Regions from separate parts of the Erwinia sp. HDF1-3R genome, predicted to be linked through region 2. Evidence: predicted binding sites of a transcription regulator. Region 2 holds the regulator's gene; each other region holds the start of a gene.

Region 1 (2,205 bases), 1.2 Mb from region 2:
CGCTATTTCCTGCATACTTTAGCGCTCGGGATGTGGTCACCTGGCTGCAAAAATTACTGTGTATGGGGGGAAAATCCCAACGCTTGTCGGTTGGTTGTGTCGGCTGCAATATCGGCTTTGCCGGTGGATAATCCCAGCGGTTGCCGGTTAATTGTTTGGGCAATACCTGCGATGCCGGTGGACAATCCCAGCGTTTGCCGGGCGTCCTCACGCCACGCGTTGCGTGGTGCCTTTGGCTCCGGCTCCAGGCCGGACGGCCCGGTCGCGAGCGGGCGTCCTGCCCGCCGCTCCCTGAGTGCAGCATCCCTGCTGCTCTCGCCTGGCCCTCCGTCTTCGCCGCAGCGCTGCGGATTGCCCGTCAACCGCAGGGATTGTCCACCTCTCGGGCTTCTGCGCTGCTTTTAGTGAAACTGCTCTTACCCGCAGCCAGCACAATGCAAAAGGAGCAGGCGGGTGGGGCCCGGTGACAGGCATTCCGCAGCGCTGAGTGCAGTAAGGAAGACCCGGATGGGCCAGCAGGGATGCTGGCACAAGGGTATGCCGGGACAGGGATGTCCCGTCATGCCCGGTCCGAAAGGTCGACGAGCGGAGCGAAGGAACCGCGCCACGCGCGGCGCGAGGACCGCCAGGCACCGGGCCCCACTCGTTGGCGACCAAACGGGCCTGTGCAGCATCGGGCCCCACCCGTAGGCGACAGCCCATACCTGTGCCGCACCAGGCCCCACCCGCAGGCGACCACCCCAGCCTTTGCAGCACCGGGCCCTCACCCCCAGGCGACACCCCAGCCTAAGCCGCACCACGCCCTTTAGCATTAAGTAATAATAAATGTTATAATTATAACATTATGCGCAACCGCCTAAACCAGGAAGGACAATATCGTTCACTATGCCCCATAAGGGCAATTCACAAGGATTTTTATGTGATATCAGTCACGCATAATATAGAATTAATGCAATGGCATTTTCATGGGTGTGAATTACATCACGGAAAATACGCCTCTGTAAGTGTTATTATTTTAACATAAAGACCTGCGGGTTTCTCTCTGGAGACAAACATGACTGACGTAACTTCTGCTGCCGTTCGCGCACTGAAACTGATGGACCTCACTACCCTGAATGATGATGACACCGATGAGAAAGTGATTGCGCTCTGTCATCAGGCCAAATCCCCTGCGGGAAACACGGCGGCTATCTGCATCTATCCGCGCTTTATTCCCATCGCGCGCAAAACGCTGCGCGAACAGGGCACGCCGGATATCCGCATCGCTACCGTGACTAATTTCCCACACGGCAATGATGATATCGAGATTGCGCTGGCAGAAACCCATGCGGCGATTGCTTACGGCGCTGATGAGGTCGATGTGGTGTTCCCTTATCGCGCACTAATGGCGGGTAACGAAGAGACAGGTTTTCAACTGGTAAGCGCCTGTAAAGAGGCCTGTGCCGACGCCGATGTGCTCCTGAAAGTCATTATCGAAACCGGCGAGCTGAAAGATGCCGCGCTGATCCGCAAAGCTTCTGAAATCGCCATTGATGCCGGTGCTGATTTCATTAAAACGTCTACCGGGAAAGTACCGGTCAACGCCACTCCTGAAGTCGCTGAAATCATGATGCGCGTGATTGCCGATAAAGGCGTTAAGCATAAGGTAGGATTTAAACCAGCCGGCGGCGTTCGCACCGCCGACGATGCTGCAATCTATCTCAAGCTGGCCGATGACATTCTGGGCAGCGACTGGGCAACCCCACGTCACTTCCGCTTTGGCGCTTCGAGCCTGCTGGCCAGCCTGTTGAAAGCCGCAGGCTATGACAGCACTGCGCCTCAGTCAGGGTACTAAGTCGGGCAAACGTCAGCAACCCGGTCAGGTCGGGGATCGCGGGCTACGTCAGCATCCCGGTCAGGTCGGGGATCGCGGGCTACGTCAGCAACCCGGTCAGACCGGGGATCGCGGGCGATGTCCGCACCCGGTGAGATCAGAAACCGCGGGCCGGATGGCATGCTGGCGAGGCGGTTAGTGTACTGAAGTCGATATATTCACCCGTGGGCCGCCTCGTGTCGGCCCGGATAGTAACGCTCATACTCTCAGCTGGGGCGACTCCCCGCCCGGCTGCTTAACATCAGGGGGCAATGTGTTCCTGCCACAAGAAATCATCCGCAAAAAAAGAGACGGCCAGACGCTGAGTGAAGAGGAAATTCGTTTCTTTATCA
Region 2 (2,205 bases):
TCAGCATGGCTTTTTTCGACCAGCTTCTGCACCTCTTCAGGCTGATGCAGGCTGACGGAGATATGCTCCTGCAAATCCAGTGCGACCTGAAACGCGCGGATGAGACGTTTATGATGGCTGTCGCGGTTGGCGGCCAGCATATGCATCTGCTGATAGCAGATGCCGATCAGATCGACGGCTTTTTGCTGGCGGGCCAGCAGCGGCGGCAGGGCTTTTTCAGGATCGGTCAGACGGGTGAGCAGGGTATATTTGGCTTCACAATAGTCGGCCAGCTCGCGGTATAGCAGGCTGAGGGTTTCGCGCATCGGCTGCTCTTTCCACAGCCAGAACCAGAACCAGTTGAACACCCCGTACCAGATCGTCCCCAGCACGTAGAGCAGGGGCGGCTCCCATATCGGCATGCGACCGGCCAGACTCAGGGTGAAGATGGCGGCGATAAGCGATCCGGGCAGCAGCCTGGCATGCAGTGGGCTGATTTCACCCGTGACGCCCAGCAGCATTGCCATAGCAAACAGAATCGCAGGCAGGGGAACGCTGTGCTCACCCAGGTACTGGATCAGAAAGCTACTAAAGGCAAACAGGCTTCCGCCCACGATAAGGCGTTTGAAAAAGCGCTTATGCGGCGTATCCAGACCGGCGTTATTGCAGCATGCGGGTACCAGGGAGAACAGCAGTCCCTTTTGCAGATCGCCCAACAGCCATCCAATCGCTACTGGTAAACAGAGCACCAGCGTCTGACGCAGGGCATAGTTAACCTCAGGATGATAAATCAGTCTGCGCCACATCGCTCCATACCAATAAAAAAGGCGCAACGGGAGGTTGCGCCGGGGGGATCAGAGCCGGTTAGCGCGTGCCATAAACTACGATAGTTTTACCGTGTGCGGAGATCAGATTCTGATCTTCCAGCATTTTGAGTATGCGGCCCACGGTTTCGCGCGAGCAGCCCACAATCTGACCAATTTCCTGGCGGGTGATTTTGATCTGCATCCCATCCGGGTGAGTCATTGCATCCGGCTGCTTAGCCAGATTCAGTAGCGTCTGCGCGATGCGACCCGTCACATCGAGGAAAGCTAAATTCCCCACTTTCTCAGACGTCACCTGCAGGCGACGAGCCATCTGCGAAGAGAGTCGCATCAGAATATCAGGGTTAACCTGAATAAGCTGACGGAATTTCTTATAGGATATTTCAGCCACTTCACAGGCGGTTTTCGCCCTGACCCATGCGCTACGCTCCTGACCCTCTTCAAACAGGCCAAGTTCACCGATAAAGTCGCCCTGGTTGAGGTAAGAGAGGATCATCTCTTTGCCTTCCTCATCCTTAATGAGCACCGCTACTGAACCTTTCACGATGTAGTAAAGCGTTTCCGCTTTCTCACCCTGGTGAATTAGCGTGCTTTTGGATGGATACTTATGAATATGGCAATGTGACAGGAACCATTCAAGAGTCGGGTCTGTTTGCGGTTTGCCGAGAACCATTCGCGATTATCCTCTGTTGTCATCATGCCTAAACACAGGGGCAGAGTTCCCTGTCAGGCGTTGAAATAGTGACGCGTTTCCCCTCAGGGAAATTATCCCGAACCCTGTCGCAGGCCTGGGTCGTTATGTTGTGCCGTTTCGTCATGCTTGTAGAGTACGAACGAAATTATTACAGCTTTGTTTGTAGCACAGCTTGGAACGAGTGTCTTGTGTTGTCTCGCTTCAGCATAGTGTGAAAATTGTCGCATTGCCGTTTTTGTTGCCGAAGCGTAATCTGGCGTTAACTGAATGACTTAGAGGGATTTGTTATGCAAGCACGTGTTAAATGGGTAGAAGGGCTCACCTTTTTGGGAGAATCCTCATCTGGACACCAGATTTTAATGGACGGCAATGCGGGCGATAAGGCACCCAGCCCAATGGAAATGGTGCTGATGGCGGCCGGCGGGTGTAGCGCCATCGACGTGGTGTCAATCCTGCAAAAGGGGCGCCATGACGTGGCTGACTGCGAGGTCAAACTGACTTCCGAACGCCGGGAAGAAGCACCCCGTCTGTTCACCCATATCAACCTGCACTTTATTGTCAGCGGTAAGGGCCTGGAGGAGAAAGCCGTTTCCCGCGCCGTCGACCTGTCGGCAGAAAAGTATTGCTCCGTTGCCCTGATGCTGGGCAAAGGCGTTGAAATCACCCACAGCTTTGAAGCGATCGAAATTTAACATTCCATTAGCCCCA
Region 3 (2,205 bases), 280 kb from region 2:
GGAAACCAGACCGCCGTTAAGCAGCGTCAGGGTAAAGACGCCGGTCATACCGCCGAGGATAACGGCCAGAATCAGCCGCGGGTTCATCAGCACATAGGGGAAGTAGATTTCGTGGATACCGCCCAGGAAATGGATGATCGCCGCACCGCCAGCAGACTGTTTGGCATTGCCCCGGCCAAAGAACATATAGGCCATCAGCACGCCCAGGCCCGGACCGGGGTTAGCTTCGATCAGGAAGAAGATCGACTTACCGGCTGCACTCGCCTGCTGAATCCCTAACGGGGAGAAAATACCGTGGTTGATGGCATTATTCAGGAACAGAATTTTTGCCGGTTCAACAAAAATTGAAGTCAGCGGCAGCAGATTGTTCTGCACCATCAGGTTTACGCCCGCGGCGAGGATATGTGATAGCCCCTCTACCAGCGGACCGATCGCCAGAAACGCGAGGATAGCCAACAGCATGCCGATAATCCCGGCAGAGAAGTTGTTAACCAGCATCTCGAAGCCGCTTTTGATTTTGCCGTCGACCAGACGGTCGAATCTTTTGATGGCCCAGCCGCCCAGCGGTCCGGCAATCATCGATCCGAGAAACATCGGCATATCCGCACCAACAATCACGCCCATGGTGGTGATTGCACCGACCACGCCGCCGCGATCGCCGCCCACCAGTCGACCCCCGGTGTATCCAATCAGCAACGGCAGCAGATAGGTGATCATCGGTGCGACCAGTTTGGCCATGGTTTCATTCGGCAGCCAGCCGGTCGGAATAAACAGCGCGGTGATAATACCCCAGGCGATAAACGCGCCAATATTCGGCATTACCATGTTGCTCAGAAAGCGACCAAAGTTTTGTACTTTGATCTTGATATCTGATGAGGACATAAAAACACACCCCTTATTGTTCCGCGCTGACAAAAAAGCGCGCGCGAGAGATTTTTTAGTTGAGGAAGTCGCGGTGGCACCGTCGGTATCACTGTATGCAGCCGGACTCTATCACGTGACTTTCTGCCTGCGTAGTGAGCAGAGAAAGTGTGATCCACATCACTAGATTCGGGTGGGGTATGGGGGGATTTTAGTGATAATGATCACAATAAAACGCTGTAAATAAAATACGCAGGCGGGATCTTTCACCTTAATCGGGAATAAATGTGATGAGCATCACATTATATATTTGGCTGTTTGTTTTGAAATTGTGATCTCATTCAAATTTTATTTTCTGCCTGGCAGGCCGAAAGGGGGGTTAATTAAAGGGCGGTGCAGGGGGATGTAAATAAGTTACTAACGGAGCAGGGGGGATAAAACGGCATCCTTGCCGTATCAGGGCGTTACTGGAAGGTAGTCTGTAACGCGCTCTGCGCCTGGGCCAGCGCCTGTGAATTGGCCGACAGGTTAGTCATCATCTGGTTGTACTGCGTAGCCTGCTGCTGGGTAGGAAACTGAATGGCCGGGCCATTAAAGGTCACCTGAGTACCCTGCTGTTGCAGGAAATCACCGGTCTGCACCGCATTCTGGCTAAGCGTTTGCAGGGCGGGCAGCAGCGGCATCAGTACGCTGACGGGCTGCGTCACCACTTTGTTATAAACGTTATCGTAAACCGCTTTCAGATCGGACGGTTGTTTCAGGCCAGCCTTACCGCTATCCGCCTGCGTTCTGGCCGCCTGAATCTGCTGCGTCAGCACGCCGAGCGAGCCGCTTGCCTGGCGCAGAGAATCACGGCGGGTCAGGTAATCCTGTGGCATACGAATGGCCGACAGCTCATCCACGACGGGCTTGATACCGGAATCGACCGTATGATTAACCTGCTGGGAAAAGCCGTAAATAATAGCGTAATCATTAACGTAAGGACCAAACTTCTGCTTTTGATCCGCGCTCAGCGCCGGTAAATGTTCGCCGCTGCGCTGGACGGTGTTTTGCAGGAAATCGATAAATGCTTTGCGCTGATCGGCTTCTTTATCGCCGCAGCCGGTCAGTTGCAAGACCAGAAACAGTGCCGCGAAAGGCACCAGCAGACGCGTCCACGCACGCGAGATTCCTGTCGTCATGGGAAGTAACTCCTGTAAATAATAAGGCTGTTTTAAGCAAGCATGAGGGCGGCAGACGCCGCGCCTAAAGAATAGTCCAACTCGGAGGCCGGGGATAGGGCTTAAACTTACTCTTAAGCGTTACGCTTCAACCGCCAGCGGGCCGCGGTATAAGGCTGTTGGT
Region 4 (2,205 bases), 800 kb from region 2:
ACGGCGCACCGACCGACTCCACGCTGCCGCGCGTGCGTACCCATATTCGTGATTACGTCGAAAATAACGTCTATGTGAATAACCTGCAGGCTAACTACATGCACGCCCTGGGGAATGGCTTCTACGGGCAGATGTATGGCGGCTATCTGGAAACGATGTACGGCGGCGTGGGGGGCGAAGTGCTCTACCGTCCGCTGGACTCTGACTGGGCGTTTGGTATTGATGCCAACTACGTTAAGCAGCGTGACTGGGACAACATGATGCAGTTTACCAGCTACCACGCCAAAACCGGTAATCTGACCGCCTACTGGCGTCCCTCTTTCTTCAACAATCAGGTGTTGGTGAAGGCGAGCGTCGGGCAGTATCTGGCCGAGGATAAAGGCGCGACGATCGATGTCTCACGTCAGTTTGACAGCGGTGTGATAGTCGGCGCTTACGCCACCAAAACCAACGTGTCGGCGGAAGATTACGGCGAAGGGGACTTCACCAAAGGCTTCTACATCTCGATTCCGATGGATCTGTTTACCGCCTCACCAACGCGAGGACGCGCTCAGGTTAACTGGACGCCGCTGACGCGCGACGGTGGCCAGATGCTCGGTCGTAAATACCAGCTTTATGATATGACCTCCGATCGCGATATCGATTTCCGCTAACCTGCCGCAGGCCGCGTCCCTACGCGGCCTGCAACTAAACTTGTGAACTTCATCACACTAAAGCATATTATCCGTGCCAGGACTTTCCTGACGAATAACGTGTTTTTTTGAGGAAGTTTGCATGATTACCGCTTCGCGTATTGCCTGGATTTTACAGATGGTGCTGAATATTGGCCTGATTATGCTGGCCTGTATTCTGGTGGTTTTTTTAGGCAGGGAAACGTTTCATCTGGCCAATGTGCTACTGAATACCGGGGAGCAGACCTCCTCCTATCTGCTGATCGACGGCATTGTTATCTATTTCCTCTATTTCGAGTTTATCGCGCTTATCGTGAAGTATTTCCAGTCCGGCTACCACTTCCCGCTGCGCTACTTCGTCTATATCGGCATTACCGCCATTATCCGGCTGATTATTGTCGACCATGAAAACCCGTTAGACACGCTGGCCTACGCCGTGGCGATCCTGATCCTGGTGATCACCCTGTGGCTGGCGAACAGCAATCGTCTGAAGCGTGAGTAGTCAAAATTTCCGATAATGGCACCCGCAGCGGTGTACCCGATCGGCGACTGCGCTACACTATGGCACCGAAATTTTTATCCGAGGACGCCGTATGGCTGATAACGCGCTGGCACAACTGCGCGCCATGGCATGGCTGCCTGTGACTTCGTCGCTGCTCACGCCCCCTCTGCTTGACTGGCTGATGGAAGAAGACTCAATGACCCGGCGCCTGGAGCGGCACTGCAGCCAGGTGACCGTGGAGGTCCAGCAGGAAGGGTTTATTCGCGCCGGGGAGGCGGGCGACGAGGTCGCCCTGCTGCCCGCAGAGACCCGCTACTGGCTGCGTGAGATCCTGCTATGCGGCGACGGCGTACCCTGGCTGGCTGGCCGTACCCTGGTACCAGCGTCAACGCTGAATGGCCCGGAGCAGATGTTACAGCAGCTGGGTACGCGCCCGCTGGGACGCTACCTGTTTGCCTCTTCCACGCTGACGCGTGACTTTATTGAGCCAGGGCAGGTTGATGGGCTGTGGGGGCGTCGCTCACGCCTGCGCCTCTCCGACAAGCCGCTGCTGCTGACCGAGCTGTTTCTACCCGCTGCCCCCCTTTACTCATCCCACCCAATGGACAGGAGCCTGTAGCATGGAGAGAACGTTCCCCGCGGGTAAACTCCAGGCCTACAGCCGACTGATGCGTATTGATAAGCCCATCGGGTCGCTGCTGTTGCTGTGGCCAACGCTGTGGGCGCTGTGGCTGGCGGGCATGAGCCTGCCCCCGATGAAGGTGCTGCTGGTCTTTGTGCTGGGCGTATTTTTTATGCGTGCGGCGGGCTGTGTGGTAAACGATTTTGCCGACCGCAAAATTGACGGCCACGTTAAGCGTACCGAGGGGCGACCGCTCCCCAGCGGCGCAGTCACCTCCAGGGAGGCGAAACTGCTGTTTGCCGGACTGGTACTGGTGTCGTTTTGCCTGGTGCTGACGATGAATACCATGACCATCTGGCTCTCACTGGGCGGCCTGGCACTGGCCTGGGTCTATCCGTTTATGAAGCGCT

The links. The regulator CRP, encoded in region 2, controls carbon source genes, mostly activating them, when cyclic AMP is high. The targets are predictions, from matches to a motif close to ATGTGANNNNNNTCACAT.
Region 1: a site for CRP is predicted at 826-843, ahead of deoC (deoxyribose-phosphate aldolase). Genes of this name have one in related genera too.
Region 3: a site for CRP is predicted at 1,147-1,164, ahead of AAGR22_RS21355 (PTS mannitol transporter subunit IICBA). Genes of this name have one in related genera too.
Region 4: a site for CRP is predicted at 694-711, ahead of psiE (phosphate-starvation-inducible protein PsiE). Genes of this name have one in related genera too.

What each region holds. Positions count from the first base shown of each region.
Region 1 is NZ_CP155071.1:840,584-842,788, forward strand. Features, by position in the region: gene AAGR22_RS03870 (hypothetical protein) at 54-362, opposite strand; gene deoC (deoxyribose-phosphate aldolase) at 1,055-1,834, shown strand; gene deoA (thymidine phosphorylase) at 2,127-2,205, shown strand, end outside.
Region 2 is NZ_CP155071.1:4,417,573-4,419,777, reverse strand. Features, by position in the region: gene AAGR22_RS20160 (YccS/YhfK family putative transporter) at 1-785, opposite strand, end outside; gene crp (cAMP-activated global transcriptional regulator CRP) at 844-1,476, opposite strand; gene AAGR22_RS20150 (OsmC family protein) at 1,785-2,189, shown strand.
Region 3 is NZ_CP155071.1:4,693,662-4,695,866, reverse strand. Features, by position in the region: gene AAGR22_RS21355 (PTS mannitol transporter subunit IICBA) at 1-882, opposite strand, end outside; gene AAGR22_RS21350 (DUF3053 domain-containing protein) at 1,326-2,042, opposite strand.
Region 4 is NZ_CP155071.1:417,149-419,353, forward strand. Features, by position in the region: gene AAGR22_RS01840 (YjbH domain-containing protein) at 1-653, shown strand, start outside; gene psiE (phosphate-starvation-inducible protein PsiE) at 775-1,173, shown strand; gene ubiC (chorismate lyase) at 1,265-1,792, shown strand; gene ubiA (4-hydroxybenzoate octaprenyltransferase) at 1,794-2,205, shown strand, end outside.